Regions from separate parts of the Sedimenticola sp. genome, predicted to be linked through region 1. Evidence: predicted binding sites of a transcription regulator. Region 1 holds the regulator's gene; each other region holds the start of a gene.

Region 1 (10,914 bases):
CGGACGGTTGGGGTCGTATAATGGTACCGAGCCGACGCGTGACGCCGCGCGTTCCGATTGCCAACACCCGCCGGACCAGCAGTTTCGATGCTTCTTGACCCGTTGAACTATCGAACTGCTTGGGCAGGAAATCCACCGCACCCGCTTCTAGCGCATCCAGCGTCGCCTTGGCCCCTTCGTGGGTTAATGACGAAAACATCAGGATCGGCGTCGGATTTTCCGCCACAATACGTTTTACCGCACTGATGCCATCGAGTACCGGCATCTCCACGTCCATGGTGATCACATCCGGCTTCAGCCGCCGGGCTTCCCGTATTGCGCTCTGTCCATCACCGGCAAAACCGACCACTTCTATCGCCGGATCCGTGCCCAGAATAGAGGCTATCCTTCTGCGGAAGAAGGCCGAATCATCAACGATCAGTACACGCACCCGGGAGGCAATCATGGGTGCGCATCTCGCTGATTACCTGGAGTTGGCAGGAGACGATTAAAACTTACCGCAACCACCTCTCGCGAATTGGATTGGCGATCAGCGACGGGCATATTTTCTCATCAGCCCCGGGATATCAAGGATCAGGGCTATATTACCGTCACCCGTAATCGTCGCCCCTGCCATGCCGTCCAAGCCCTGCAACAGAGCGCCTAGAGGTTTAATAACCACCTCTTCCTGGCCGATCAGATGATCCACCACCAATCCGACCTGGGTATTGCCCACCGTCACGACGACAACGTGACCGACCGATTCACGGTTCTCCCGCGAACTGTTCGGCACCAACCACTTATGCAGGTAGAAAAGCGGTAACGCCCGCTCACGAACCATGATGGTTAACTGTCCATCCACTACATTGGTACGGCGCAGATCCAAATTAAATATTTCCACCACACTCGCCAACGGCAAGGCAAACGGCTGCGTACCTAAAACCACCATCAAGGTTGGTAGAATGGCCAGTGTCAGCGGCAGTTTAATGGTGATCAAACTCCCTTTTCCGTACTCGGAGTCAATCTCAACCTGGCCATTCATCTGGGCGATGCGGGTCTTCACCACGTCCATGCCGACCCCGCGTCCCGAAACATCGGAGATCTCTGTCTTGGTCGAGAACCCGGCCGCGAATATCAGGTTATAGCAATCTTTATCATCCAGACGCGCCGCGGCCTCTTCATCCATCATGCCCTTCTCAACCGCCTTGCGACGCAGCACATCGGGATCCATGCCTTTACCGTCATCAGCGATCGTCAGCAGGATATGGTCGCCAGCCTGAGCCGCTGAAAGTACCACCTTGCCTTTACGGGGCTTGCCGGCCGCTTCCCGCTCATCCGGACTTTCGATGCCATGATCCACCGCGTTACGCACCAGGTGCACCATGGGATCGGAGAGCGCCTCGACCAGATTTTTATCCAGGTCGGTCTCTTCACCGTGCAGTTCAAGATCGATCTCCTTCTTGAGACTGCGTGCCAAATCCCTCACCACCCGGGGAAAACGGCCAAATACCTTTTTCACCGGTTGCATGCGGGTCTTCATCACCGAGTTCTGCAGATCCGAAGTCACCACATCCAGATTGGCTACCGCCGTGGCTACCTCTTCGTCTCCAAGCTTGGCCTTGAGCGTTTCCAGACGATTGCGCACCAACACCAGTTCGCCGACCATATTCATGATCTCATCCAACCTGGCGGTATCAACACGGATAGTGGTTTCTGCCGTAGCCGGAGGGGCCTTGCGGGCTTGTCCGGCGTCGTTTTTTTCTGGGGCCTTTGCTTTTTCAGGGGCAGATCGCTGTATAGTCGGCTTCGGCTTTTCCGACGGTTTTGAGGCCGGTTTAGCTGGCTTGGCGGCAGCACTTGACTTGGCGCTCGGAGCTTCCGCCACGCCATTGATCGCGCCGAACTGACCCTTGCCATGCAATTCATCGAGCAGGGCGTCGAACTCTTCTTCCGTTATCTCATCGGAGTCTGCCGTCGCGGCAGCGGCGACCTGGGGGACAGGCGATTTGGCCCTGGCGGCGGCCGCCTTCTCTTCAGCCGCCGTCGGCACCCCCTTAAACTGCCCCTTTCCATGCAATTGATCCAGGAGGTTTTCAAACTCTTCCTCAGTGATGTCATCACCGCCAGCGGGAGCCGCCTCAGTTACCGGCTCCGCTTTCACCGGGTCGGCTTGAGCGGGAACGCCGCCGTGCTTGCCGGTTCCGTGAAGCTGGTCCAGCAGCTTTTCAAACTCCTCTTCGGTAATATCATCGCCGCCAAGCGCCGGGTCGACAGGCGATCCTGCTGCCTCAACCACCTGGGCAGGTTCGGGGTCTGATTCGGGTTCGGGCTCAGATTCGGCTGCGGATGTAACAGTAGGAACCTCATCCGCTACTTCACTTTCAGGAACAGCCAATTGGTGGAGCGTTTCAATCAATACCGGGTCAGCGTCATCCGGCTCTTCACCCGATTGCACCTTGGCAAACATCTCATTAACAACGTCGAGCACCTGGAGCACGGCGTCCATCAGGACCGCATCTACCCGACGCTGCCCCTGGCGCAAAAGATTAAATACGTCCTCTGCGCGGTGGCAAACCGTTACCAGCGGGTCAATACTCAGAAAACCTGCGCCGCCCTTGATGGTATGGAAGCCACGAAAAACCGCATTCAAGAGATCATAATCGTCGGGGCGTTGTTCTAGATCCACCAACTGTTCATTCAGTTGCTCAAGGATTTCCCCGGCCTCAACCAGGAAGTCCTGCAGGATCTCGTCATCCATATCAATGGCCATGCTTCGACACCTCTAAAAGCCCAAACTGGATAGCAGGTCATCCACATCATCCTGTCCATTGACCGTATTGCCCTGATCAATGCCGGGAATAACGGGTCCTTCCAGTTTCTTTGCATCTTTTTGTTTTTCTGGCAATTTTGAGCCGGATATCCGAACCAGCTGTACCAGCTTGTCTTCAACATCGTGTACCAGGGTGATCACTTGCCGGATAATTTGTCCGGTCAGGTCCTGGAAGTCCTGAGCCATCAACACATCGGTCAAATGACTATGCAACTGCTTCGACCTTTCCGTTGTCAAGGTCAGAAAACTACCCAAATCCTTACTCAACTCCCGAAAATCATCGACCGACAGCTCCCGATTGCAGAAGCGTTCCCATTGCGCTGAAATTGCCAGTGCCTTTTTGCCCAGGTCATCCGCCAGCGGTAACCCTGCTTCTACGGCTCCCAAGGTTTTATTGGCGGATTTTTCAGTCATGCTGATTACGTAGGTCAATCGTTCACTGGCATCCGGAATATCTATTTGTGCCATCTCATTGATGCGGGGATCCAACAGAAACTCATTGATCGCCTCATGCAGCTCCCGTGTGAGCCGCCCTACCTCAACAAACAGTTTGCTCTCAACACCTTCCGAGAGCATGGCGCTAATATGCGTCGCCTCTTCCTCGTTGCCTGCCTCAAGCTGTTCAACCAGTTGTCTTGCCAGCATCAGACGTTCATCACTATCCATACAGTTCTCCAGACGGATTTGTCATGCTGACGCTTAGCTGCCTACACGTTCAAAAATCTTGCTTATCTTCTCTTCCAGAGTTACGGCGGTGAACGGTTTCACCACATATCCATTGACACCTGCCTGTGCCGCCTCAATGATCTGTTCGCGCTTTGACTCAGCCGTTACCATCAACACCGGCAATTTCACCAGATTCGGATCCGCACGCACCGCCTTCAGCAGATCAATACCGGTCATACCCGGCATATTCCAGTCCGTTACCAGGAAATCAAAGTTACCTGACTGCAACATGGGCAAAGCGGTATTACCATCGTCTGCTTCCTGAGTGTTGGTAAACCCCAGGTCCCGAAGCAGATTCTTAATAATCCGTCGCATTGTGGAAAAATCGTCCACAATGAGAATCTTCATGTTTTTATTCAAGGCAACCTCCAAACTCGATGCCGTTATGCGTTTTCATAAACCGATCAGAACTCATCTGTATCGGATAACCAATCTGCCAGGCGGGCGCGTAGTCGCAACGTCGCCTGGCTATGTATCTGGCACACCCTGGACTCACTGACGCCAAGAACCTGGCCAATCTCTCTCAAGTTCATCTCTTCGTCGTAATAGAGTGCGATAACCAATCTCTCTCTTTCCGGCAAACCGGCGATAGCCTCTGCCAGGGCCTTCTTAAAGGCGTCTTTCTGCATGCCGTCAAACAGCCCCGCCGACTCGCTGTCGTTGCCGTCGTAGGGGAGCTCGCCCACCGCCTGCAGCTCTTCAATACTAAAGATCCGGCAGCCCGCCGCATCCTGCAGAATGCGATGATACTGAACTAAATTCATATCCAGTATCTCTGCCACTTCTACATCCCGTGCATCCCGCCCCTGTTCATTCTCTATGGATCGCATGGCATCCGCGACCATTCTGGCTTTCCGATGTACTGACCGGGGAGTCCAATCGCTACGCCGAATCTCATCCAGCATGGCTCCCCGTATGCGAATCCCTGCATAAGTTTCGAAGCTGGCCCCCTGGCTGGGATCGTAATTTCTGCTTGCCTCAAGCAAACCGATCATCCCTGCCTGTATCAGATCATCCGCCTGAACATTGGGTGGCAGACGGTTCATCAGATGATAAGCAATACGCTTGACCAGTGGCGCATGCCGGTTCACCAAGGTGTCGGCATCCATCTCCTGAATCGCGGTATAGCTCGCTAATCCGTTCACCGGCCTATCTCCCCGCTCTGACTTGTGTATTGAATCAGCCGTTCCACGAAGAACTGCAGGTGCCCGCTAGCACCGTCCGGTACAGGCCAGTTATCGGCCTTTTGCGCCAGATTCTTGAATATTTTTGCGATATGGCTACGCGGGTTGGCTTGAACCACGGGTTTTTGTGATTTCACGGCCTTTCTGAGATTTTCGTCGTAAGGAATGCTGCCCATGTAGGTAAGCATAACATCCAGGTACTGGTCTGTGACACGGCACATCTTGTTATAAAGATTGCGCCCCTCTTCAGCCGTGCGGGTCATGTTCGCCAGAATACGGAACCGATCCAGCCCATACTCCCTGTTGAGCAGCTTGATCATGGCGTAAGCATCCGTGATTGATGCCGGTTCATCGCAAACCACCACGATTAACTCCTGCGCCGCTCGACTAAAGCTGACCACAGTATCGGAGATACCCGCCGCCGTGTCGATAATCAACACATCCAGATCGCCGCCCACATCACTGAAGGCGCGGATCAGACCGGCATGCTCAGCGGCACTCAATTCGGCCATCTGCTGCACACCCGATGCCCCGGGCACCACCCGAATGCCGGCCGGCCCCTGCAATACGACCTCTTCCAGAGAGCGTTCACCACTTAACACATGGGACAGGTCGTACTGCGGATGCAGACCCAATACCACATCGATATTGGCGAGCCCAAGGTCGGCATCGAGCAACATCACTCGACGCCCCATCTCCGCCATGGCAACGGCCAGGTTTACCGAAATATTGGTCTTACCGACTCCGCCTTTACCTCCCGTGACCGCGATTACCCGTACCGGTGTAGGCTGTACCATGCGTCTTAATCCTGCTGCTTGATCAGTTATTGGGTCAACCATGAGCATTTGCTCTCGCACCTCCGAGCGCCAGGGCCAGGTATTCGTCGGAATACTCCGCGCCCCCATTGCTACATGCCACGGCCTTGCTGACCAGCGTATGCGAACGAGCCAAATGGAGGTCTTCGGGTACCTTCTGACCGTCAGCAAAAAAGGCCAAGGGTAGCGCCTTGTGTATCAACGCTGAAAGCGCACCACCCAGTGAACCGGCCTCATCCACTTTCGTCAAAATACAGGCCTCGGGTTTGGCCGCACCAAACGCGCTGATCGCCTGTTCCATGGAGGAGTAATCGGTGGCGGCAGAGAGGGTCAGGAAGCTGCGCACACCCTGACCGGCCACATCCAGCAGTGCCAGCTGTTCACTCAGCCTGACGTCACGCTGGCTCATACCGGCCGTATCGATCAATATCAACCGTTTACCGGTCAATCCGTTCAGCGCCACAGCCAACTCTTCGCGAGTGCCAGCTGATCGTACCGGGACATCCAGGATCCTGGCATAGGTATTTAACTGCTCCTGGGCGCCGATGCGGTAATTGTCTGTGGAGATCAACGCCACTTGACGGGTGCCGTAACGCAGGGCAAAACGGGCGGCCAGCTTAGCCACTGTCGTGGTCTTGCCCACACCGGTAGGACCAATTAGCGCAAACACTCCGCCCTGTTCCAGCAGATCATCACCGACGGTTTGGATCTGGTTGGCAAGATAATAGAGTGCCTTTCTCCAAGCCTGGTCAGCTGTCTCTACGTCGGTGACGCTTTCAACCAGCTCACCGCAGATATCGGGACTGATGGAGAGTCCCATCAGTTTGCGGAAAAGGTCACGCGTCTCCGGCTTGTGGTGTCCCATCTCCCGCCAGCTTAATCCGGAAAGCTCATTTTCCATCATACGACGAAGTGCCCGCATCTCCTGACGCATTTCAACCAGGACCGGATCCTGACTCCACTCCACCTTGGGAATTACCTGCTCCTTCAATGCAGCCACAGAAGCTACAGGTGGGGTGGATGCGGCAGCGGGAGCACTTTTCCGCTCCTGGCGGGTCGATTTGACCGGCTCCAGCGTGGGTTTCGTATGGATTTCCGGCGAGGGGATAAAGGCGGCGGCATCATAATCAATAGCCGCCACCAGCTCGACACCACCATCGACCTTTTTGTTGGAGAGAATGACCGCATCGGAGCCCAGCGCCTCGCGAACCTGTCGCAATGCCTGCCTGATATCCGATGCAAAAAAGCGTTTAATCTTCATACCTAGCTTTCCCTGCAGCCAGCTACACGATCAAACGGCTCTTTAACTCGCCATTTTCAAATGATCGACCGTTTAGCGATGGCTGCCTTATGTGTCTGCATTGGGCCTGCCCACCGTGGCAACCACTTTGATCTTGCGGTTGTCCGGTATTTCGTTATACGAGAGTACGCTCATGCCCGGCACGCTGTGCTTGACGAAACGCGCCATCCACATGCGAATGGGCGCCGCGACCAGAAGAATACTCTCTTGTCCTGCTGTTTCCTGTTGGCTGGCGGTTTCGACCAGCGCTTTCTGTAACTGTTCGGCCAGACCGGGTTCGAACCCGACGCCCCCCTCTTGGGTAGGCTGAATCGTTTGCTGCAATATCTGTTCCAATCCAGGATCCAACACCACAACAGGAATTTCTTCAACAGGACCAACAAGTTGCTGAACAATCGAACGAGAGAGTGCGACCCGGGTTTTGGCGGTCAGAGCGCCGAGGTCTTGACTCTGGGTACCGTATTCCGCCAATGTTTCGGCAATCGTGCGGATATCGCGGATCGGCACGCCCTCCGAAAGCAGGTTCTGCAGTATCTTCAGCAGTTGCCCCAATGTCAGAACCGACGGCACCAGATCTTCCACCAATTTCGGCGCACTGCGGCCAAGCACTTCCATCAACTGCTGCACCTCTTCATGCCCAATCAACTCATGGGCATGCGACTGCAATATCTCACTCAGGTGGGTCGCCACAACCGTGCTGGCATCGACGACGGTATAACCCAGGGTCTGTGCCTGATCCCGCTGTGAGGCGTCGATCCAGACCGCTTCCAGACCAAAGGCCGGATCGGTGGTGGTTACGCCCTGCAACGTCCCGAACACTCTGCCCGGATTAATCGCCAGTTCCCGGTCCGGGTAGATCTCGGCTTCACCGATGGTGACGCCGTTTAGCGATATACGGTATCCACCGGGGCTGAGGTCTAGGTTATCCCGAATATGTACCGGCTGGATCAGAAAGCCCAACTCCTGGGATAACTTCTTGCGCACGCCCTTGATACGGTTCATCAACTGCCCGCCTTGATTCTTGTCCACTAACGGGATGAGGCGGTATCCCACCTCCAGACCGATAATGTCGACCGGCTGTACATCTTCCCAGGTTAGCTCTTTCTGTTCGGGTAATGGCGGTGGCTCCGGCATGGTCTCCACCGTCGCCGCCACTTGCTCGCGTTGCTGACGCTGCACTATCCACCAGGCACCGCCTCCTGCCAGCGCAGCCAGGGTCAGAAAAGCAAAATTTGGCATACCGGGGATAATACCCATCAGACCCAATACCACCGCGGTAATGGTCAGCGCTTTGGGATTGGTGAACAGTTGGGTGATGATCTGCCCACCCATGTCCTCTTTTGAGGAGGCCACCCGGGTAACAATGATGGCCGCCGAAGTGGAGAGCAGCAGCGACGGAATCTGCGCCACCAGTCCGTCACCGATCGTCAGCAACGCATAAAAACGCAGCGCCGTCGACAGATCCAAGTCATGCTGCAGCATGCCAATGGAGAGGCCACCCAGGATATTAATAAACAGGATCAGGATACCGGCCACGGCATCGCCACGGACAAACTTACTGGCACCGTCCATCGCGCCGTAAAAATCGGCCTCTTGGGCCACCTCTTCACGTCGCGCCCTGGCCTCATCCTGATCGATCAACCCCGCATTGAGATCGGCATCGATAGCCATCTGCTTGCCCGGCATGGCGTCCAAAGTGAAACGGGCACTGACTTCCGAAACACGCCCCGCACCCTTGGTGACCACCACGAAGTTGATAATCACCAGGATGGCAAACACCACCAAGCCTACTGCGTAGTTGCCGCCGATCACAAAGGCGCCAAACGCCTCGATCACCTTACCGGCGGCATCCCCACCCTGGTGCCCTTCCAGCAACACCACGCGGGTCGAGGCGACATTGAGCGCCAGACGTAACAGGGTCGCCACCAGCAGGAGACTGGGAAATACGCTGAATTCAAGCGGTCGGAGGGTGTACACCACCACCATGACAACAATCAGCGACAGGGCGATATTGAAGGTAAAGAAGATATCCAGTGCCAGCGGAGGTAACGGGATGACCACCATCACCAGCAGCATCACCAGGACCAGCGGTGCGCCCAGCCCCCGAGCACCGGAAGCCTTCACATTGTTGAGGATCGCTGTCGCATCCATTATTCAGACTCCAGATAGATCTACTCAGGTACCTTTAACTCGTCAGGTATCTGCAATTCATCAGGTTCAGACGGCCGTTTACCCTGACCCGGCACATAGGCCTTGAGCTGGAAAACGTAGGCCAGTATCTTGGCCACCGCGAGATAGAGGCCGGCCGGGATCGGCTCGCCCAGTTCGGTATGGAAATAGATAGCCCGTGCCAGTGACGGCGACTCGATAATTGGCACTTCATGCTCCGTACCCACACGGCGAATATTGGCCGCCACCAACTCCGTACCTTTGGCCACCACAATCGGCGCATTCATGCGCAGTTGGTTGTAGCGCAAAGCCACCGCATAGTGGGTCGGATTGGTCACAATCACATCCGCCTTCGGGACCTCTTCCATCATCCGTTGGTTCGCCATTTCGCGCTGCAACTGACGTATCCGCCCACGCACTTCCGGCCGACCCTCGGTATCCTTCATCTCCTCCCTGATCTCCTGACGGGTCATTTTCAGCTGTCGTTTGTGATCCCAAATCTGAAATGGGACATCCACCGCGGCGACCAGTATCAGCGATGAAGAGATCAGCACGAACGCCCAGCCGATCAAGTTCACCAGTTCTTTAATAGCCGACGCCAGTTCCATGCCACTCAAATGGAGAAATGAGTCCAGTGTCAGCCACAGGACCAGCGCTGTCGCACCGCCCACCAGGAAAAACTTCGCCATGGCCTTGGCCAGTTCAATCAATCCCTTGAGGGAGAAAAGACGCTTCAATCCCTTAAGAGGATTCAGTTTGCTCAGTTGCGGGGTTAACGCTTCCCCGCTAAATGCCACGCCGCCCAGGGCGATGGAACTGAGCACTGCCACCACTGCCACCACAACGAAAAACGGCGCCAACATCAGCAAGGCATCCTGGATGCTTGAGATCAACCGCCGTGTCATCGCCGTCGGGTCAAACATATCGCCCCTGGCGATGGTCAGACTCTCGCTCATGATGTTGGCAAGTCCGTCACCCATGCTGCCACTCATCCCCACCAGCGCCATTCCGCCGATAAGGGTAATAGCCATGGTATTTAACTCTTTAGAACGGGCAATCTGCCCTTTCTTTTTGGCATCATCCAACCGTTTGGATGTGGGTTCTTCTGTTTTCTCCTGACCATCTTCATTTTCTGCCATGCATCACCTCGCACCCAGTAGAAGATGTTGTATCAGGGCCAACCCCTCATCCAGTAACTCGGAAAAGTTACCCATGACATCAGGAAGGGTGATCCAGATAAGAATGAAGCCCATCAAAATCGACACCGGAAAACCGACGGCAAAAATATTCAGTTGCGGGGCAGCCCGCCCAATGACGCCCATCCCCAGGTTGATCAATAACAACGCCGCTACAACGGGCAACGCCATCAACAGGCCGGCGCTAAACATCCGACTTGCCCAGCCAATAATTTCCGACAAGCCATTCTGGCTGATTCCGCCCATGGCGACCGGAAAGGTTTGAAAACTCTGCGCCAGCAAATCGATCAGCACCAAGTGGCCATTCAGCACCAGAAACAGCAGGGTGGACATAATGAGGTAGAACTGGGAGATGACCGGTACCTGTACGCCATTTTGCGGATCCACCATCGACGCGAAACCCAGCCCCATACTGTAGGCGATGACCTGCCCACCGAAGATCAGCGCAGCAAATACCATCTGAAGAATAAATCCCATGACCACGCCAATCAGGATCTGCTGCAGCAGGAGAATCAAGGCTTGATGACTGAAGGCTTCCACCACCGGCGACGGTGGAATAACCGGCACCAACACCCAGGTCAAAGTCAACACCAAACCGATTCGATACAGAACAGGGGTCTGGCGGGAACTGAAAATAGGCGCTGATACCATTAACGCCCCGATGCGGACAAACGGCCAAAAGAAAGCGGCCAACCAGGTCTGTAACTGTGCATCG
Region 2 (10,914 bases), on a different contig from region 1:
AGAATCCCCAAGGCCACGACCGAGGCGATCACCGATCCATCCGGTGTGCCGGACATGGGGAAAAACGGCACCACCGGCAACAGCAACAACGTGGCGGCCCACATGCTGCCGTGGGCGTTACTAAAGGCATCGACCGTCCGGGCCGTGCGGGCATAGGTGGAGGCAATGCCGTAACAGAAGGCCGCCCCCAGTGCCGCGCAGATCGCCAGCGGCGCACCGGGACGCCAGGCCACGCTGTCGAACCCCACCAACAGGGCAACCCCGACAATCCCCAACAGCAGACCGGTCAGCGTCTTGGCAGCGAGCGGGGAGCGGGTCCACAGCGCCACAATTACCGCGCCCCAGATTGGCGCCGTGGCATTCAGTATCGACAACAGCGACGCGGAAAGCGTCTGGGCGGCGTAGCTGAACAGCAAAAATGGCAACGCCGAATTGAAGAGCCCCAGTACCAGATAATGCCGCCAATGGGCCGCAGCTTGCAGACGCTTACGCAGATGCCAACCCACCAGCGCCAGAAACAGCGCGGCCAACCCGACTCGCCACTCCACCAGCCAGGCGGCTCCCAACACCGGTGCGCCGATGCGCATAAACAGAAACGAGCCACCCCAGATCGCCGCCAAGCTGAAGAGACGTACAAAACTGGCACTATCCATATCAAGACTCCTATCGGGGAAAATGAGCCGACAAAAAATGGGGCCGGAACTGGCCGTGATTAACGGTTACCCCGGATAATTCGCGAAGGATTCAGGTTAAGGCAACTATAGATACGACGACCCGGTGAGGCCACCCGATTCTTGCTATTGCACAGGAACGTCGGCTGTTGCCATTTGGGAAGGTAGTGGGAGATGCCGTCTGATCGACCTGTATACCAGGATAGGAGATGGGAACAGGATACGCTCAACAGCGGTGAGCGGCCCTGGCGGGGTGAACCGCCGGGCAGACAAGGCGACGTAAGGTGGAACGAACAGCCACCGCTATTTGGTGGCGAAGGAGATCTCCGCCATGAACTCTCCCACCTCGACCACATCGCCCTCTTGCAGCTGCACGCCACCTTTGGAGTCGATCTCCTTGTCATTGATGCGGGGGAAACTGGAACCGCCAATATGCAGCAGATAGAAACCCTGGGGGCGGCGGGCGATTACCGCCACATTTTCCCCCGGTTTCCCAATCGTATAGAGGGAGCGGTCGATCTTTTCCAGGTTGCCTTTGTTCGGGCCGCGGAAGAAACGTAGGGTGGCACTCTTGGGCAACAGTTTTCTTACCGGCTTGGCCTGGCTGGCACGGGCGGCCGCCACTGCCTCCGGTTGAATCACCACCGTCTTGTCCAAGTCAGCCTCTTCTTCCTCGGGCGCCTCGGCCACCATATCCAGCAGGAAGCTGCCGATGACCAACTGGTCGCCCGCTTTGAGTACATGCTTGGTGATGGTCCGCCCGTTCAGCTGGGTGCCGTTGGTGCTACCCAGGTCCTCGATATAGAGATCGGTATAGATTCGCTTTATCGTAGCGTGATGTCGACTCACCGAAGGATCGTTCAGCTGCAGATCGGACTCCGTGTCCCGACCGATTGTGAATACCTGTTTATCAATCGGCATCTCATCAACCAGCACATCATCTTTCTTAATAACCAGCTTTTCCATCGTTACTCCCGACCCAGTTTCTCTGGCCGCATTCACATTAAGGTTGTGGGTTTACCAGTGCCAGTGACACATTATCCAGACCGCCATTGTCCAGTGCCATTTGCAACAACCGATCGGCGGCCTCTTGCAGACGTCCGTCCGCTTGTCTCAATATATCTCGCATTTCCGGATCAGCGACCATATTGCTGAGGCCGTCCGAACAGAGTAGATACAGATCACCCGCTTCGACCCTGGAGACGCCCACGTCCACTTCCACCGCATCATGGATACCCAGCCCACGAATTAGGATATTGCCCTTGACGCCGGCATCCAGCGCCTCCTGTATCGTGTCGAACATCCCTTCATCCACCAGTGCCTGTACCATGGAGTGGTCGCGCGTCAACTGCTCCAGTTCTCCACGACGAAAACGGTATAGCCGTGAGTCACCCACATGCCCAAAGTGCACCCGATTATCGCAAAACAGCGCCATGACCACGGTGGTAGCCATACCCTGGTAGGCCGGCTCGGCCTGCATCGTGTCGAGGATCATCTCATTGGCCGCTTCGACCGCCGGACCGATCAACTCTGCCGCCGGCACCATCTCATCGTCAGTATAGAGCGGCAACAAATTGGCGGTAATGGTTTCTACCGCCAGTTCACTGGCCACTTCACCTGCATTATAGCCTCCCATCCCATCGGCTAAAATAACCAGTCCGTATGCCTCAAGCGCCGCCACACTGTCCTCATTGATCTCGCGGACCCGACCGGTATCGGTGCAGGTGACAGCGCTGATGGGCATTACTTTCATATTTGTTTACTGATCCTGACCCGGTCGGTTCAGATCACCCTCGCAGTGTGGCACTGTCTTTCCATGACCGTGGTATCGGCAGCTTTTCTATCAGACTTGAATCTTCAGCTACCAGCGCGGAATAATCTGTAAACGACTGCACATTTCTGCAAGCTGGCCATCCGAACGATTCCAGGTCGTCCGGATCAGCCAGGCAAACGGTATCACGGCTGTTGCAAGCGCTGCATTTTGTCCAGGACTTCAGAGAGCCGTTCCGCCGAGACATAACCCGGCAACATATCCCCGTTATCCAGTACCAGTACCGGCGCACCGGAGACGCCCATGCGCCCCGCCAACTGCCAGTGCTGCTGTACCGGATTCGGGCAGGAAGGGGAATCGATCGGCTCGCCGGCCATCGCCCGTTCCAGTGCCGCCCGCCTATCGGGGGCACACCATACCGCTACCGCCTTGTTAAACGAATGACTCTCCAGCCCGGCCCGCGGAAAAAACAGGTAACGGACGCGGATGCCACGACGGGCGTACTGCTCGATCTCCTGATGCAGTTTTCGGCTGTAGGCACTGTCGATATCGGTAAATACAGTGATGGTGTGTTTGGCCTGTTCCTTCGGTTCGAAGATCAGCATATTCTGTTCACCAATCGCATCAATAGCCGCCACAGTCACCGCGTTGAGACGGGGATTGGTGAGGTTTTTTTGCTGCTCCAGATCGATAATTTCACCCTCGATCAGATAACGGCCATCGCCGGTCACGTAGACCAGGCGCGTCCCCACCACCACCTCGAACAGGTTGGGTATCGGCGTGTGCCGGATGCTTTCCGGAAGCACTTCCGGCAGTAGCAGGGCCAGGCTTTTTCGCACTTGGTCGATCTGTTCCGCTTCGCTCACGGAAGCAGCCACGCCGCTCATAACCGATAACAGCAAGACCAGGATCAGCCATCGACACCGCTGCATCCGCATCCCCTCGACTCAGTCCCGGAAATTGATATATTTTAGGGGCAGGTCGAAGTCTTCCTGCTTGAACAGCGCAATAACCTGTTGTAGATCATCACGATTCTTGCCCGTCACGCGCACCTGATCGCCCTGTATCTGCGCCTGCACCTTGAGTTTGCTCCCCTTGATCTTCTTCACCATCTTGCGGGCCGTGTCGGTTTCGATGCCCTGTTTAATCAACACCTTCTGGGTAGCCGCATTCAGCGTGGTCTCCGGATCCTTGATATCCATGCAGGCGATATCGACCTTCCTCTTGACCATTTTCTGCCGCAGGATATCCATCATCTGCTGAAGCTGAAACTCCTGCTCACCTTTCAATGTGACCTCGGCATCCTTCAATTCGAAACTACACTTGGTTCCCTTGAAATCAAAGCGAGTAGACACTTCGCGCTTGGCCTGATCGACGGCATTGCGAACCTCCTGGATATCCACTTCGGAGACGATGTCAAATGATGGCACGGGTTTCACTCCTCTATACTCGGTTTCGGGTCGGATAAGGCTACCATATTGCCCGCCGTCAAGCGCGGCCCAACAGATGATCCCCCATGGACCTTCCTTCAGGCACGGGGGTGATGCTGCTGATGCATACTCTTCAGGCGTTCACGGGCTACATGGGTATAGATCTGGGTAGTGGAGAGATCACTGTGTCCCAACAGCATTTGCACCACCCGCAGGTCGGCGCCATGATTCAACAGGTGGGTGGCAAAGGCGTGGCGCAGGGTGTGGGGTGAAAGGTGTTTGTTGATACCCGCCGTGACAGCGTGTTTCTTGATCCGGTACCAAAACGCCTGCCGGGTCATGGCCGCCCCGCGTCGAGTGGGGAACACGTCGTCACTGGGCCGCTCATGTAAAAGTTCATGGCGAGCCGAACGGATGAAACGGGTTAGCCACTCCACCGCCTCGTCGCCCAGGGGAACCAGCCGCTCCTTGCCCCCCTTGCCCATCACCTTGACCAACCCCTGATTCAGGCTAAGTTGGGAGAACTGTAGACCGACCAATTCGGAAACGCGCAGGCCGGTGGCGTAGAGCAACTCCAGCATGGCACGGTCCCGCATCCCTTCGGCATCGTCAATCTCCGGCGCCTCCAACAGCGCTTCCACCTCTTGTTCGGTCAGCGACTTGGGCAAGGGACGTCCCAGTTTCGGGGAATCGATCTGCGCCGAAGGGTCCAACCGAACCCACCCCTCTCGCAACGCGTGTTGATAGAACTGGCGGAGACAGGAGAGCATACGCGCCGAGGAGCGCGCCTTTTTGCCCGCCACCGCCCGTGCCGCCAAATACGCCAGCAGGTCATCCTGGCTCGCCTGCAACAGGTTGGTATGACGCTGACGGATCAGCCACTCCGCCAGCTTGACCAGGTCGGACTGGTAGGCAGACAGGGTATTGCGGCTGAGCCCACGCTCCATCCACAACGCATCGGCAAAACGCTCAATGATCGCGCTGTCCGCTGCTTCCACCATAGCCACTCATCCACCTATGTCTCACGCCGGTTAAATTCGCCCCCCAGACAACGGAAGTCCCGGGCGGTGCCGTCATCATACACCGAGCGGCGGCACGCCGCCCTTATCACCGGGTCGGGCATTGCGCCTCACCGGTAGAATAGGGGATCATAGGCCGAACTTATGTCAGCCACCCGAAGCAGCACATGCGATTTCACGGACCCGCTCCCGATAACCGAACCCCTCCCTGCACCGGTATCCTGATCACCAACCTGGGAACACCTGACTCCCCCTCGGTCACCGATGTCAGGCGTTACCTGAAAGCGTTTCTCAGCGACCCCCGGGTCGTGGAGATTCCCCGTTTGATCTGGTGGCTGATACTGAACGGCGTCATTCTGCGTATCCGACCAAAACGCTCCGCCGAAGCCTATCGCAAAGTCTGGACAGATCAAGGATCTCCCCTCCTGGTCATCTCCAGGGCGATCGCCGACGCGCTGCAGCAGCGTCTTGATGAAAGGCTGGAGAGCCCAGCCAAGGTCGTGCTGGCCATGCGCTATGGCTCTCCCTCAATTGAGGATGGGCTGGAAACCCTGCGCCAAGCCAATGCACAACGTATCCTGGTGCTGCCGCTCTACCCGCAGTATTCGGCCACCACCACCGCCTCCACCTTCGACGAAATCAGCCGTATCTTAAGGCGCTGGCGCTGGTTACCCGAGCTACGCTTTATCAACCGCTATCCGGATGATCCGGGCTATATCCATGCTCTGGCAGAGAGCGTACAGCAATTTACCCAGACCGAAGGTGAGTGCGACCGCCTGTTGCTCTCGTTTCACGGCATTCCCCAAACCTATGCCGATCAAGGCGACCCCTATGCGGATGAGTGCCGGCTTACAGCTGAGCGATTGGCGGCCGCCCTGGCACTTAAACCGGAACAGTGGGCAATCACCTTCCAGTCACGGGTCGGCCGGCAGGCGTGGCTAAAACCTTATACCGATGAAACCCTGAAACAGTGGGGTGCCAAGGGCGTGAAACGGGTCCATGTTATCTGCCCCGGCTTTCCGGCCGACTGCCTGGAAACACTGGAGGAGATCGGGGAAGAAAACCGGGAATACTATCTCGCTGCTGGTGGACAAACTTACCGTTACATACCGGCACTGAATGACAGACCGACGCATATCGATGCCCTCACCGGTCTGGTGACCAAACATCTCTGGCGGCACCCCTAACCAAACCGGCCCGGTGCAATCTGTTGGTCGTCCGAACCGCAACAGCCACCTACACTTATCACATCAATAAGAAATACTTATATTAATGACCATAAAGATCAAGGAGGTATTGCCGCTATTCAGTTACCCAATAACAATCAGGTAATTGTCTATGAAGCCAAGTATTCTGCGCACACTTCTCATGGCCTATTTGGGCTTTGGCTTGGCAATGGGACTGCTCTTTCCCCTCTATGCGCAGTTTTTTGTGGAATGGAAGCCCGGCATGCAGCTCTGGTTCAACATCGGTTGCCTGATTGCCGGCCTGACCATCGGCATAGCTAATTACTGGGTTTGCAAGCAAGTATTGCTGCGGCGCCTGAAACGGATTTCCGAAGTCGCCCAAGCGATCAGCAACAACGATATCAGCCACCAATGCACCATGGTGAGCCATGATCTGATCGGCGAAATCATCAACAGCTTCAACCTGATGTCCACCAACCTGCGCAACATGATCGGCCGCATCGGCCACTCCACCAACGCCTTGGATGAGAATATCCACCAGCTTGCTGAAATCGCCAATCAGGCCCGGGAGCAGGCGGCCCAACAGAAGGAAGAGACCCATCAGTCGGTCCAGGCGATTGACGAGATCAGCGGCACCATTCACCAAGTTTCGGATATGGCCATTGAAGCGGCCAACTCCACCGAACAGGCCGACCAGCACGCCAAAGAGGGTACCCTGATTGCCACCGAGGCGATCGGCTCCATCTCGGCGTTAATCACGGATATGAACAAAGCGGGTGAAGTGATCGGACAACTGGATGAGAAAAGTGCCAGTATCGGTATCGTCATGGATGTCATCCGCAACATCGCCGAGCAGACCAACCTGTTGGCACTGAATGCCGCCATCGAAGCCGCCCGTGCCGGCGAACAGGGGCGCGGATTTGCCGTGGTGGCCGATGAGGTACGCACCCTGGCAACCCGCACCCAGGAATCCACCGAAGAGATTGAAAAAATCATCGGCCAACTGCAGACAGGTTCACGTTCGGCCGTGAACGTGATGGAGAACGCCCGTAACCGCGCCATGCAGACAGAAGAGCATTTCGAGCGGGCGGCGGAACTGCTGGCAGAGATCGCCGGTACTATCTCCTCGGTCAACCAGATCAGCAACAGCTTGTCCACGGCCGCCACATCCCAGAACACCCTGATCGTCACGGTAAAAGAGCACATGGGACGTATCGATGACGCCTCCCACAGCACCTCCCAAGGTGCACAGCTGGTCGCCAACTCCAGCACCAACCTGAGTCATCAGGCACATGAGTTGAAACAGTTGCTGGAGCAGTTCCAGCACTGATTCACCAATTTCCCGACCAGGTGATCACTTCGCGGCACAAAAAAAGCCCGGCTAATCGCCGGGCTTTCTGTTTCGGTTGGTGACCGTTATTTCAACTTGCCGATACCCAACATCTTCAGGATGTACTTCTCGTAGATCGGCTCGGATGTGCCCTTCTTCATCTTGCGGATGAAATACTTCTCGAAGGCGATCTTGGCCATGTGCACCCATTTGCCCTTCTTGAACCAGGCTACGTTGCGCGGCGGGATCTGCGGCAGAGCCACAAAGGCGGCACCGGTATCACCCATATCGGCCAGGCAGATGGCGTTCCAGGTAGCATTGGTCGACAACTCACGTCCCGCCAATTCATCGGCGATGTTATGCACGATCGCCGTAACCATGGACTCAATCATATAACCGGTCTTGGGGGCTCCGGTCGGTACGGCTGTCGCCTCAACCGGCGGAATGGCGATACAGACGCCCGCCGAGTAGATATTCGGATAAGTCGGATTACGCTGATGGCTATCGACAAAAACGAAACCGCGGGGGTTACAGAGCCCCTCCACGTTGGCGACCGCATCCACACCCTTGAACGACGGCAGCATCATGGAGTATTTAAACTCCAGTTCATGGGTCTTCACCAGATGGCCACCGTCATCATACTGCTCGACGTGCATCTTGCCTTCTTCAACCTTGGTGACCTTGGCGTTGGTAATCCAGTTGATGTGGTGCGCGCGAAGATCAGACTCCAGGAACCCCTTGGAATCGCCTACACCACCCAATCCGAGGTGACCGATATAGGGCTCGGAGGTTACGTAGGTCATGGGTACCTTGTCGCGAATCTTGCGCTTACGCAGATCGGCATCCATGATGAATGAAAACTCATAAGCTGGCCCGAAACAGCTGGCAAACGGCATGGCACCGATGATGACATGTCCGGGATCATCCAACAGCTTCTGGTAAGCATCATAGGCGGTCAGTGCATGATCCACCGTACAGATGGACTGGGTGTTTCCGATAGCCGGCCCGGCGCCTTCCACCTCTTCAAAGAACAGCTTGGGGCCGGTGGCGATCACCAGGTAGTCATAGCTGACTACCTCGCCATCTTCCATCTCAAGAGTATTGTTTACCGCATCAATCTTGCTGCAGCGTTTGGCGATAAAGCCGATGTTTTTACGTTCCAGGTGAGGACGAATGTCAAAGGTCACGCTGGCGCGGTCGCGCCAACCCACCGCCACCCAGGGATTGGAAGGGGTAAACTGGAACTCCTCCCGCTCATTAATTACCGTGACCTGATGCTCTTTGCCCAGTGCCTCTTTCAATTCATAGGCGCAGGGCATACCCCCTGTACCTGCCCCCAATACAACGATATGAGCCATACTCTCTTCCTCCCAAGGAACGTCGCTGTTAACAATGATCTATACATGCCCAGCCGGCACTGAATCAATCGGTTTCTACTCCTGAATCCTACGGTGATTTCTTTATTAATACACGCCGTCATCCTGACTGGCCTTACACGACATCCACCTGTGTCGTGCAAGGCCACACCTCTATTCGACCTTACTCAGATACTCAAACAGAGTCTGAAAACGGATTTTATCCGGCTTATCGAACACCGGGTCCGCATGATTGGGGGACTGTTCAACAATCTGATCCCAATCCTTCTCCTGCAGTACTTGCTCCAGCAGTGGAAACGCCTCCTGCTCTTCCAGCGCCAGATGTAGGCGCTGCAGCGCGATAAACTCCCTGCCCTGCACCTCCAGCTCTTCCCGCGGCATCACCCCGCCCTGATAGATATTCTCCAGGGAGTTGCGAAAGGTACGGGTCAAATGCGCCAGTTCCTGATGCTGCTGCATCAGGCGATCCATTAGATCAGCCTTTTCACCAGCCAGAGGCTTCGCCACCGTAAACATGGCATTCTCCAGCGGGTGGTGCGCCTGATCGGCGTAGGCCTCCATGTACTCCAGCAGTTCAATCTTAAGATCGAAGTCGGACTCACGTCCTGCCAGAAAGTGATCCAGCTGAGCCGTCAACAGATCGAGAATTTTCTCCAGATTCCTATGATCTTTATGTAGTTTTTCCAATAGATAATGCATGGGATGCCTCCATATAACAAGCTAAGAATCCAGTGATTTGGGTATAAGCATATTTTTTGCTATCCCATAAAATTCGTGTCAGCTCCGCGTAGACGAACCGCTCTTCAGAGCATGCTAACGCTTTTCAGCCGGTTCATCCGGGGCCAGGCTAGACCTTCATCCTAACCGATCTTGGGCCATTGCACCTCACTGAAATAATTTCAGCTCGGCCCCCCATCAACCACCATTATCCTTACTTGCCACCTGCTGACCCGTTAGCGTTACACGGCTTTTCAGTCCCAGTTTTCGCCAAATCCAACCGCCCGAGGTTACCTCTCCGGTCAGAATATAATTCAGCGCATGGGTATTCTGCAGACACCACTCCATGCGGTCGCGTGCCTGGCGGCGCCCGCAAAACAGCAACCGATCACCTAATCTGACCCCTTCACTACCTTCAGGCAGCATCAGACTTGTCCCTCCGCGTTTCAACAGCAAGCAGATGACGGGAAGTGTATTCTCTCGCGTGACCGGATCTGCCAACAAATGGCTGAGGATGACTTTCCGACCGCTATCAAGCGCCTCACAGACCGCCAGGGAACCTTCGCTATCCAGCAACACCTCCCAGATAGCAGGGGGATGGTAACCGACCAACTGACCGATGCGCTTAACCAGACTCTGCGCCCAAGCATCGTCTTGGTGCAGCGCCAGACTGGTGAACTGATACAACAAGGGGGTACCGAGTAATACCCGGATACGATTGGCGATGATAGCACTCGGATGCATCACCATATCGGCGTTTACCGCATCGACAATCGACTGATTCTCCTTATGATTTTGCCGCAGAATCACAAACAGCTCCGGCCTGAGCTCCCGCGCGGTCATGATGATCGAAAGGTTGTTGGCATCGTTATCGGTACCGGCAACCAAACCGACTGCCTGATCGATGCCCGCTTCATGCAAAGTCTTCGCCTCGGTCCCGCGCCCCAGTACGAAGCCCGATTCCGGCATGCCGGTCATCCCCGGCATCGATTCGATCACCATCGGTTCGATCCCTTCGCTCTTCAGACGATGACAGACTGCCCGTCCGAAACGACCATATCCGCAAACAATCCACCGTCCTTTGGCAGGAGGGTTGACCGGCACCTCCCAGTCAACGCCCCGGCCACCGGTCAGCCAGTGGTGTAACAGATATATCCCCGGCGCCTGCAGGGCGGTGGCCAAATGTTTGGCGAAGGTATCAAACGGATTGATGATGTAGTCGGTGCCGAACGAAGCCATGTTCTCTTCCACATCATGGGAATCGGACCGACAAATTACCTTGATCTCAGGATGCAGCAACTTACTGGTGATCGCGACCTTGAGATTTACCTCATTGTCATTGGTCAGCGCCACCACCCCCTTACAGCGCGCATGCTTCAGACCGGCCTCCAACAGATAACGGGGGCGCGCCGC
Region 3 (10,914 bases), on a different contig from region 1:
CGTCTGTAGCATAGAACGCAGAACGCAATCCCAGGTGCCGCAGCAGCCGGATACAGTTGCTATGCGCCACTATCTGCAAATCATGGCGGTTAATCACATCCTCAACCACCGCCAGATTACCGCAGACATCGGGGTCCTGGTGTTGGGCGATCACATAGGTGATCTGTTCAGGATTAACTACCTCCATCACTTTGCGCATGATCACCGGAAAGTGGGGAATGGAGCCGGGGTCGATAAATACCACATCCTGTTCATCAACCAGCAGGTAAGGGTTGCAGTGCAGACGGGCCGCTTCGTCGTAAAAGCCGACCCAATAGATCTCCCTTGTTACCGGCACTGCATTGCTGTAATCCATCTTCACCGACCACTCCCCGTATCCCTGACTGTTGCCGGTCCTGTGGATTGATACGGCCAGTCCCGGCTTTGTGTGTGTGGTGACAGCCCCGTTCACCCTCCTTTTTCACAGATAGCGCACTTTCTGCAGCCGTGGGCAACAACGGTCCACTTCTCTGCGAGCACAATCAAGTATAGACTTAAAATCATAAAGCGCGATGATGATCGATGATACCTATTGCAGGCGGTTACGGGCTTGGGGAGACGTGGCGTCTATTGACCGGAATTGATCGGGATCGAAGCTGATGGGTAATTTTTTTCCGCCAAACGTAAAATTGCGCATATATTTGGGTAAGCACCCAACCTATGAGTGTAGCGGTAACAAGGGGGTAGAGCATGCACCATTCAACAAGACAACAACGATGGTGGATAGGGATCATCGGCATCTGCCTGCTCATTGCCGGGAGTACGGTTTCAGCCCAGGAGTGGGTCTATACCGTGGTACCTGGCGATAATCTCTGGAATCTCTGTCAAAAGTACCTGTATAAAGTCGGCTACTGGAAACAGCTTCAACAGATCAACCAGATCAAAAACCCGCGGCGCATGCAGCCCGGCAGCCGGGTGCGGGTACCCATGGAGTGGATCCGGGTCAATGCCGCCCATGCCGAAGTGATTGCGATACGCGGCCAGGCGGTGCTGATCAAACCTGATGGCACGCGCCAAGAGCCGGTCACACCCGGAACCCGCATTAGCCTCGGCGATCGGCTGGAGACCACCGCCGATAGCAATGCCGCCGTCCGCTTTGCCGATAAAACGGTGATCACCCTGCATGAGGCAAGCCAGATACGTTTCGACCACCTCAGCGCCTACGGTGAAACCGGCATGGTGGACTCACGCCTGCACTTGATGAACGGGCGCAGCGACACCCGCGTCACGCCGGCCAGCGGTCCCGGTAGCCGTTTTGAGATCCACACCCCCTCTGCCATCAGTGCAGTACGCGGGACCGAATACCGGCTTTCCAGCAATCCGCAACAACAAGCCTCTACCTTTGAAGTGTTGAAAGGTAAAGTGGCGGTGACCGGGGAAAAGAAGACCCAACTGCTGCTGCCCAGTTTCGGCACCCGGGTCGAGACAGGCAAACCACCCCTGCCTCCACGCAAGCTGTTGCCGCCTCCGGTTATCGATCCGTTACCTGAAAAGATCGAGCAGCTGAACTGGCCGGTTACCTGGCAAGCCCAGGAGCAGGCCGCCGCTTATCGGGCGGAAATATCACAAAAAGCGGACTTCATATCACCGCTCTGGCAACAGCAGGTCACCGCAACCCGGGTACCGCTGCCCGATCTCCCGGATGGCCGCTATTTTTTCCGCGTGCGCGGGATTGATGACATTGGACTGGAAGGGATCACCCAGGTCCAGGAAATTCTGCTGGATGCCCGGCCGCAACCCCCTATCCCGCTTTCACCAAACAACGGCCAACTGTTCAGAGGCAGCACGCCGGAGCTGAAATGGAGCGACTCCTCTGACGCCGTCGCCTACCGTCTGCAGATCGCCGATGATCCGGCATTCGGGCATCTGCTGGTGGACCAGAACAACTTGGCTGCCACCGGTTTCGATGCCTCTGAGCTGAAGGCACCGGGCCACTACTACTGGCGGCTCTATTCACTCGACGCCACCCCGGAGCAGGGGCCGGTCAGCGATACCCGTAACTGGGAGATCAAGCTGATTCCCGACAAACCGGAAACCCACCTGGCCGTTTCAGACTCCGCTATCACTACAACCTGGCGGCCCGGCATCGCTGGCCAAACTTACCAGGTCCAATTAGCGGCCGATTCACAGTTCAGGGAGTTACTGCAGGAAGCGTCACTGCAGACACCAACATGGGAGTTGCAGCCGGTATCGGGGCAGGTACGCTATCTGCGGGTACGCTATATCGAACCGGATGGCTATGAGGGCCCTTGGGGCGCTACACAACGGATCGATCCCACCCCGGATGACAGCTGGATCTACACCTTGATGACCGGGGTACTGGGCATTCTACTGCTCTAACGGAATTGGCCCCGGTATCTGCCGGGGCCAAGGACTCAAACCAAGACAACGTCAACGCTCGTTTAAACCCAGGGAACCGCTGATAAATTCAGCGGTTCCCGTAGCACAGGGATGGCTTTATCAGCGCTCGGCTAGGCACAGCGTCGTATATCGGCTGAGGCGTGTCGACTAAAGATCCCCTCGGGTGGAACCGTGGCACGACCTGCTTTCAGCGCTTCACGAAACTGCTCCACCGAATCCAGCAGCGCACCCAGATACGCCTCGGACTCCGGTGCCCGCTTCAGCCTCTCCAGGTGCCTCTCCAGTTCCCGCTGATAATGGAAGCCTTCATTCAGTGCCGGATTCGGATGATATTTTCCCTTCATTTCAATAACCTGTCGTCTGCAACACTAAAATTAGCGCCCTATTAAACCCTGCACTTATTACAGGCACATTAAGCTGGGATCAAACGCAAAAAACCTGGTTGTAAATGGCACTGGCGCAACGAGGGCGTTTATACTGACCCGATGAACTGTATCCTGGAAGCTTGGGTTCAACATGAGCAAGCGTTGCGGCACTACCTGCGTAGTCAGGTCAGTGACGTTGCACTTGCCGAAGACCTGCTACAGGACACCTTCCTCAAAGCGCTGGCCGAAGGGAGTCGCTTCTGTCGCTTGGAGAACAGCCGCGCCTGGCTGTTCCATGTGGCGAAAAACCGACTGATTGACTGGCGCCGGACACACCGGATTAACCAGGAAATAGCCGCCGATATACCGGCTTACTCGCCGGATGAAAAGCCAGCCGTGGATGATCTCAGCCAATGCCTGCCGCGCGTCCTCAAGGAGTTGCCGGCGGCGGACAGTGAAGCGATCACTTTGTGTGACATCGACGGCCTCACCCAAGCCGAATACGCCCGCCGATCAGGTCTTACCCTTGCCGCCGCCAAGTCACGCATCCAGCGGGCACGTCGACGCCTGAAACAGCATCTGAAAATTGCCTGCCAGGTGCGCTATGACGAGTCCGGCAAGGTGTGCTGTTTTACCCCGCGCCCACCGCTGCCTTGATCCCACGCCGTCGCGTATAAAAAAAGTGCATCCTTTTGCACGCTGATTCGTCTTCTTTGTCAGGAACAGATTTGGAGACGAATAGATGCACGACACACCCGCCAGAATCCTTCGTGACCTTCCCTCTTCCAGGACCCTTCCCTGGTTGGCCGGGATCACCTTTGCCGTGCCCGCCTGGTTTCTGGCCTATACACACCTCACCGACTTTGCCGACTTCATACTCGCGCAGATCGGCCAGGATCGCACCACTCGCCTGGGCGAGGCGATCCATTTCTTTTTGTATGACACCCCCAAGGTGCTCCTGCTGCTGGTTGGGATTGTCTTTTTCATGGGCATCATCCAGACCTATTTCGCCCCGGAGCGTACCCGCACCCTGCTTGCCGGCAGACGCTTAGGGCTGGGGAATTCACTGGCGGCTCTGCTCGGTATCGTCACCCCCTTCTGCTCCTGTTCGGCGGTGCCGTTGTTCATCGGCTTTCTCTCTGCCGGCGTGCCCCTCGGTATCACCTTTTCATTTCTGATTTCAGCGCCGATGGTGAACGAGGTGGCCCTGGCACTGTTACTGGGTCTGTTCGGCTGGCAGGTAGCTGTACTCTATCTGGCACTCGGCCTCTCGGTAGCCATTGTTGCCGGCCTGCTGATCGGAAAACTGGGTATGGAACGACACCTGCAGGATTGGGTGCGCGACATCGCGACCGGCACCGGCACACCGGCCAGCAACGCCGGCATCCGCTGGCAAGGACGCTTCCAGGCCGGCTGGCATCATGTCACGGAGATTGTCGGTAAGGTCTGGCCCTACATCCTGATCGGTATCGCGGTCGGCGCCGCCATTCACGGATTTATACCGGAAGATTTCATGGCTTCCTTTATGGGCAAGGAAGCGTGGTGGTCGGTACCGGCGGCAGTGGTGCTGGGTGTACCCCTGTATACCAACGCCGCGGGCATCATTCCCGTAGTCGAGGCGCTGATCGGCAAGGGGGCTGCACTCGGCACCACCCTGGCCTTCATGATGAGTGTTATCGCCCTCTCGCTGCCGGAGATACTGATCCTGCGTAAAGTACTTAAACTACCGCTGATTATCACCTTCATCGGGGTCGTTTCCGGTGGCATTTTACTGGTTGGCTATCTGTTCAATCTACTGATCTGATTCATCCTCAACGATTCAATACCCTGACGACATTCACTTGGGAGACATAGCATGAAAACCTTCAAAGTACTCGGCACCGGCTGCGCCAATTGCAAAATCACGCTCAAACTGATTGAGGAAGAGGCCCGATCCGAGGGGGTGGAGATTGTGTTGGAAAAGGTGGAGGAACTGAGCGAAATCATGAAATACGGCATCATGAGCACACCGGGCGTGATACTGGATGATCAGGTGGTGCACGCCGGCGGCATCCCTTCCAAAGCGGCTATCCGCGGCTGGCTGATGGGAAGTTCGACCCATTAAGGAGATATCCTGGATGGGGATTGTGGCGACACGATAAGTCCGGGACAACAGCCCAGGATACCAAACACGATTACCCTGTCGCTCGGTTGATCTGCAACAACAACCGGTTAAACGCCGCATAAAGCACCCCCACCCCGCTCCAATCGCAACTATAGTTTAGGCAGGAGGGGTGAAAATCCCTCTGTCAAAACGGATCCAGAAGGTGCGACGGTGAATCAACCCGATAATTCATTAATGCGGCTTATCGCCATGTATTTCTCCCCCTTTGCGTTGCCGCATCGGGTTGCCGGAAAGCACGCCAGCCGACATGAAAGGGATCGCATCCACCGCTACAACCTGTTGCATCTTCGCCCCTTTATGCGGCGCTATATCTTCCGCTCCGGCCAGCTGATACTGGGTTGCTTTATCGCCTCTCTGCTGTTCGCCAGCCTGCTACCCTTCCCGTTGCTGGCCATCGCCGCTTGCCTGGGGATCATCCTCGCCGTACTCCACACCGTGCTGCTGATTTTCATCCAGCAATCGGCAAATAATATGGCAGCCCGTGAAGGCTTGAAGAATGATGAAATCGAGCATTAAATGCCCCGGGTGCCGGTACTGTAATCCCCCGCGTTGATCAACACAAATATGACTGCCGCCTAGAAAGGGGCATGTTTCGGTGTGCGGGGGAACGGGATGGCATCCCGAATATTCTCCATGCCGGTAACATAGTTCACCACCCGCTCAAACCCCATACCGAAGCCGGCGTGGGGCACCGTTCCATAACGGCGCAAATCCCGATACCAGCCCATATCCCCCGCTATTCCCAGATCGGCGATTCGCCTGTCCAACACATCGAGACGCTCTTCACGCTGGCTGCCGCCAATAATCTCGCCAATACCCGGTGCCAGTACATCCATCGCCGCCACCGTTTTCTCATCATCGTTCAAACGCATATAGAAGGCTTTGATCGAGGCCGGATAGTTCATCAGGATAACCGGGCGACCCACATGCCGCTCGGCCAGGTACTGTTCATGTTCCGACTGAAGATCCAGCCCCCACTCCACCGGGAACTCAAAGGCGTGCCCGCTGTTACGCAGAATGTCGATCGCATCGGTATACTCCATGTATTCGAAATCACTACCGATCACCGTCTCCAGCCGAGTAATGGCTTCCTTGTCGATACGTTCGGCAAAGAAAGCCATGTCATCCTGCCGTTCATCCAGTACCGCCTTGAAGATGTATTTGAGGAAATCTTCGGCCAGCGCCGCATTGTCATGCAGATCGGCAAAAGCCACTTCCGGCTCAACCATCCAGAACTCCGCCAGATGCCGGCTGGTATTGGAGTTTTCCGCCCGGAATGTGGGTCCGAAGGTGTACACCTTGCTGAGCGCGAGTGCGTAGGCCTCCGCATTGAGCTGACCGGAAACGGTCAGGAACGCTTCCCGACCAAAGAAATCGGCTTCAAAATCGACCCCGCCGCTGCCAGCGCGCGGTAAATTGTTTAAATCCAAGGTACTGACCCGAAACAGTTCACCCGCCCCCTCACAGTCGCTGGCGGTGATAATCGGGGTATTCACCCAGTGATAACCCCGCTCATGAAAATAGCGATGTATGGCACTCGCCAGGGTGGTGCGTACACGGGAAATGGCGCCAAAGGCATTCGTCCGGGGGCGCAGATGAGCCACCTGCCGCAGATATTCGAAAGTGTGGCGTTTCTTGGCAATGGGATAAGTATCCGGATCATCCACCCAGCCGATCACAGACAGGGACGACGCCTGGATCTCCAAGGCTTGCCCCTTGCCGGCCGATTCGCTGAGTTGCCCGGTAATCTCCACGGCGCAGCCGGTGGTCACCTTCAGCACATCACGGCTGTAGTTGGGCAAGCTGCTGGGCACCACGGCCTGGATGGCATCGAAACAGGAGCCGTCATAAACGTTGACAAAGGAGATGCCGGCCTTGGAGTCACGTCGGGAACGCACCCAGCCGCGGACGGTCACCTCGCTGCCGATGGCAGCGGTAGAGGAGAGCAGGGTTTTGATAGCAAAATTGGGCATGGCCATTATCCGAATAATCTGCGGTTTACATTGCCTGGAAATCTGCCATTCGCAGCCTGGCTGGCGAAGAGCTGATCATGAGATCGCCGGGTCAGATTTCAGGTCAGGCCGTTGCGGGCCAGATTGCCGGATTATACATGCATGACTGATACAGGGGAGACGCAATACCGGTAGGTGTTTAGAAAAAAGGAGGGGGGGGCTCTCATGCATCCTGCTGCTGACCGGCCGGTTGCTCACCGGGGAGACGCTGATCACTCATCGCCGCCACCAGTTCCCTGGATTCACTCTTTAACTGGCTGGCCAGTGACGTGCTTCGGGGCCGGGTCATCAGAAACGAATCCAAGGCGCGGGCCGCTCTGGCCGCCGCTGGCCACTCCCCTTTCTGCGCGTGATCAAGCGCCATCTTGGTATAAAAACGGCTGGCGGCAGTGATCTGGAATTCAATCAATTTCAACTGATGGGCCGTCCGATCCGTCTCTGGGAGCCTGCGTCCCAAAGCCGGCCCGGCCAATAATCCGTAGATCTCGTTTAGACCGATGATGTAGCGATTAAAGGCATCCAGCGATGAGAGGGCCGCCACATTGACCGATGCAGCACCTTCCGATTCAGATCGCGCACGCTCTTGTGCCTGCATGACCTGTTGACTGATCTGGGGTTGTCGGGGAAATACCTGGCGTACTGTGATATATCGGGCCAGCAGTTCGTTCCGTAGGAGTTTGCCTATACCGGGCGGCAGACCACCCCCGCGGGTCTTATCAATCGCCTCTTCGATCTGCTGTATGCCGACCATTAGACGCTGAACCGCGAGACGCTTGGCGGCCGTATACTGTTCATACTTCTGTGCCAGGCTGCCTGCCAACAATAACAACAACAGCAGTCCGCCGATCACCACGAACAGGCGCAGATGATCAGGAATGAAATCCAACATCGCCATAACGCCCAATAGATATCAATGATGTCAGAACGGATATTTTAACCAGTCGAAATAACACCCGGCATCGTCACAGACGATCTTTCATAATCTCCTGCAACTTGGCCGCCAGCTCAACCGGCTGGAATTTCGGCACATAGGCATCCGCCCCCACGCCTTTGCCCAACTCCTGGTTGGCATCGGCAGAGAGCGAAGAGTGCATGATGACCGGAATATCCGCCAACCTTGGGTCCTGCTTAATATTCTTGGTCAGGACATAACCGTCCATTTCAGGCATCTCCACATCGGTGAGGATCACCTGGACATAGTCGCTCGCTTTATTTCCTGTTGCCTCAGCCCTGTCGGCCAGATCTTTGATCTTTTCCCAGGCCTCTGCGCCATTGGACGCACTGAGGTGTTTAACCCCGATATGATCGAGAGTTCTAATGATTTGGTCGCGGGCAACGGCCGAATCGTCGGCAAAAAGTACCGTTATGTCATCACGGTCGAGCCGTTCGATGCCTTCAAACAACTCTTCACCTTCGCCAAAACCAGAGGTTTTCGCCAACACCATCTCCACATCCATGATCATGACGATGCGCTTATCGGACAGCTCCGTTACCGCCGTCACCAATCCGCCGTGTTGTTGCGCCATCATTGCCGGCGGCACTTTTACATCTTCCCATGCCAGGCGCACGATATTGTCAACCGAATGCACCAAAAAACCCTGCACATTCTTGTTGTATTCGGTCACGATCAGGATACTGGGCTTTTCCTCAGAATTGACCCCGCAGAATTTGGGCAGGTTGATAATCGGTATCATACTGCCGCGCAGACTCACCATCCCTTCCACCGAGGCGGGCATATCAGGCGCACGGGTAATCTCCGGGATATGCATCACTTCCCGCACCTTGAAAACATTGACGCCGAAAGTCTCCTCCCTTCCGGTAATCGAGTCGCGTCCCAAACTGAACAGCAACACCTCTAATCGATTGGTGCCTGCCAATTGTGTGCGACTGTCTACTGAATCAATGAAGTTTGCCATTACATACCGCCGATCAATGGGTTGAAGTACCTGAGTTTATCGTGCCTGAAAGGCCCTGGTTTTAGCTCCAGATGGTTAGGATAGCGGCCGTTGGGCTGATTGCTTTAGTCGAATCCAATTCACAATATATACTTTGCCTAATCATTTGTTTTTACTGATAATAAAATCCTTGAACCGGATAGCTGCGGCACCCTGATAAAGACTTTTAATTCTTATGAGGGCGCGCATTTTACCATCGCTGAGTGTGGGGGTGGCGGCTAACCGATGTTATGCGTTCGTCCCAGTTAGCTTAAACTGTCTAGTCAGATGAAAAAACTGAGACCCATTGCATTAAATATTCGGTTTGAAGTTGCCATTATCTGGCTATTCTATGTATACAGGGTCACTATCGTGTAACCGGTTGTCTCGCCACCGGTAGAGATGAACTAACCCTATCGGTTATTTGCCCGTTGAGAAGTGTATGGAACTATCGGCACAGCAGACAGCACTGCTGGAGAAATATGACAGCCAGGATGTGCTAGGACTGATTCGCCTCGTCGATCAGATTAAAAATGCCCCTGATTACATGGCGACCTATCGCCGGCTACTGGCGAAGGGCAAACTCACCTCCTCTTCTGTCAAACAGGAAGAGCTGGCGACTGCCCTGATCAGTGAGTTGGAAGATATCCTGGCCGACAGCCCCGAAAGAGTCATTCAGGCCAATTACTTTGAGATTGGTGAACAGCTCAAGAAGAAATTTGGCGAAGAGGTGGCCAACGTTTATCTGACGACCAAGATGCCGGACGATTTTTTGATGGCGATTCGCCAGAATCCGGAGCATGGCGATAGCAAAAAATTGACCGATGACCTGGTCGAAGAGTACAAAAACGCCTTGATTCGGATCGAGCAGGGCCGGCGGACCGTCTCTGACCTGCTGCAACCCTACAGTAATTTCCCGTTAAAGAACGCCTCCATCCTAAACAGCCAATTTAACCAGCTCTATGGCTTGCTGAGATCCAATTACAAGTATCTGTCGGTTAAACCTTATCTGTTGAACATCATCCGGCTGATGCAGGCAGAGGACTACCACCTGGACAAGGATCAGGAGTCCAAGGAGGAAACGACCGAATTCAACCTGTTCAAAGAGTATAAGTCGACCGGCATCGAGCCCAGCCTGGCAACCCAGATTTCGCTCCACCTGGCATTCCTGAGTCTGATGAAATACATCAAGAAACATCAGCTGCTGCAGGAAGAGGCCTACAATAAAATCTCCGGCCAAGTCACCTACGTCATGCAATACAAGACGCCGGAGAGCCTTTCACCGAAAGCGCGCAAGATTTTTAACGATCTGCTGCAACAGATCAATCGCGACGAACCGGCCATTCTACGCAAACTGGCGGCCACCTTTGTCGATGAGTACCTCTGCGCCGAAGAGCAGATGCGTATCCGCCATCGGATGATTGAAGCCGAGTTGGCCTTTACCAATGAATTCCTAAAACAGGTGGCACCTACGGCCAATCAGCTCTCAGAGGAGAATGAGGCGAAGGTCAAGGTCGCTCTGGAGAAATTGGTCTGCCTAAAAGAGGTGTTCGAACTCTCCACCAAACAGATGCAGAACGCCGCCAGCAAGCCCTTTGCCGAACTCGAGCGCACCGCCTTGAGTATATCCACCGCCCTGAGCCCAACCCAGCTCGCCAGTTGGATCAAGATCTACTCCATTCTCTTTTCCAACGCCACGCTGCTGTCCCACAGCAATGCGGTCATGACCAAAGAGCGCGAAATCGAGCTGGACAAAATGCGCAGCCTGATTTCCGACCTCACCACCTATCACCTGATACAGAATATCGCCCAACTGAAAGTGGTGGTAGACCGCTCCATCCTTGTACCGGATGACGAGAAGGTTTCCCAATTCAAGCAGTTCAGCGATATTCTGAAAATCAAGCTGCATGGGTTGATGGATGCGGACAAGCAGAAGGAAAAGTCTCTGCGGGAAATGATCGATGAACTGGTATTTCTCAAGAACGAGTCAGCCCAGTTTGTCATTGCAGAAACCTTTGCCGGATTCCAGGATATCGTCG

Evidence for each region. Region 1 encodes FliA, which starts transcription of late flagellar genes. Its sites were predicted from a motif close to GCTAAAGTTNNNNNNNNNNCNGCCGATA; they were not measured.
Region 2: ACQY5R_RS01750 (methyl-accepting chemotaxis protein) is a predicted target of FliA. The motif match lies at 6,169-6,196, and genes of this name have one in related genera.
Region 3: ACQY5R_RS12710 (chemotaxis protein) is a predicted target of FliA. The motif match lies at 8,939-8,966, and genes of this name have one in related genera.

The regions. Positions count from the first base shown of each region.
Region 1 covers NZ_JBNKFS010000001.1:22,801-33,714, forward strand. Annotated here, with positions in the region: gene ACQY5R_RS00140 (protein-glutamate methylesterase/protein-glutamine glutaminase) at 1-445, opposite strand, end outside; gene ACQY5R_RS00145 (chemotaxis protein CheA) at 530-2,749, opposite strand; gene ACQY5R_RS00150 (protein phosphatase CheZ) at 2,762-3,475, opposite strand; gene cheY (chemotaxis response regulator CheY) at 3,509-3,883, opposite strand; gene ACQY5R_RS00160 (RNA polymerase sigma factor FliA) at 3,940-4,680, opposite strand; gene ACQY5R_RS00165 (MinD/ParA family protein) at 4,677-5,516, opposite strand; gene flhF (flagellar biosynthesis protein FlhF) at 5,551-6,795, opposite strand; gene flhA (flagellar biosynthesis protein FlhA) at 6,883-8,985, opposite strand; gene flhB (flagellar biosynthesis protein FlhB) at 9,006-10,142, opposite strand; gene fliR (flagellar biosynthetic protein FliR) at 10,146-10,914, opposite strand, start outside.
Region 2 covers NZ_JBNKFS010000002.1:99,954-110,867, forward strand. Annotated here, with positions in the region: gene ACQY5R_RS01715 (DMT family transporter) at 1-653, opposite strand, end outside; gene ACQY5R_RS01720 (FHA domain-containing protein) at 975-1,637, opposite strand; gene ACQY5R_RS01725 (Stp1/IreP family PP2C-type Ser/Thr phosphatase) at 1,675-2,424, opposite strand; gene ACQY5R_RS01730 (DsbC family protein) at 2,628-3,374, opposite strand; gene ACQY5R_RS01735 (YajQ family cyclic di-GMP-binding protein) at 3,390-3,872, opposite strand; gene xerD (site-specific tyrosine recombinase XerD) at 3,971-4,873, opposite strand; gene hemH (ferrochelatase) at 5,059-6,078, shown strand; gene ACQY5R_RS01750 (methyl-accepting chemotaxis protein) at 6,230-7,408, shown strand; gene ACQY5R_RS01755 (NAD(P)/FAD-dependent oxidoreductase) at 7,495-8,766, opposite strand; gene ACQY5R_RS01760 (hemerythrin domain-containing protein) at 8,938-9,483, opposite strand; gene ACQY5R_RS01765 (potassium channel family protein) at 9,700-10,914, opposite strand, start outside.
Region 3 covers NZ_JBNKFS010000017.1:44,470-55,383, forward strand. Annotated here, with positions in the region: gene ACQY5R_RS12665 (MBL fold metallo-hydrolase) at 1-355, opposite strand, end outside; gene ACQY5R_RS12670 (FecR domain-containing protein) at 730-2,379, shown strand; gene ACQY5R_RS12675 (hypothetical protein) at 2,511-2,744, opposite strand; gene sigZ (RNA polymerase sigma factor SigZ) at 2,886-3,422, shown strand; gene ACQY5R_RS12685 (permease) at 3,508-4,569, shown strand; gene ACQY5R_RS12690 (thioredoxin family protein) at 4,621-4,869, shown strand; gene ACQY5R_RS12695 (hypothetical protein) at 5,080-5,445, shown strand; gene asnS (asparagine--tRNA ligase) at 5,505-6,902, opposite strand; gene ACQY5R_RS12705 (hypothetical protein) at 7,105-7,830, opposite strand; gene ACQY5R_RS12710 (chemotaxis protein) at 7,904-8,857, opposite strand; gene ACQY5R_RS12715 (hypothetical protein) at 9,318-10,914, shown strand, end outside.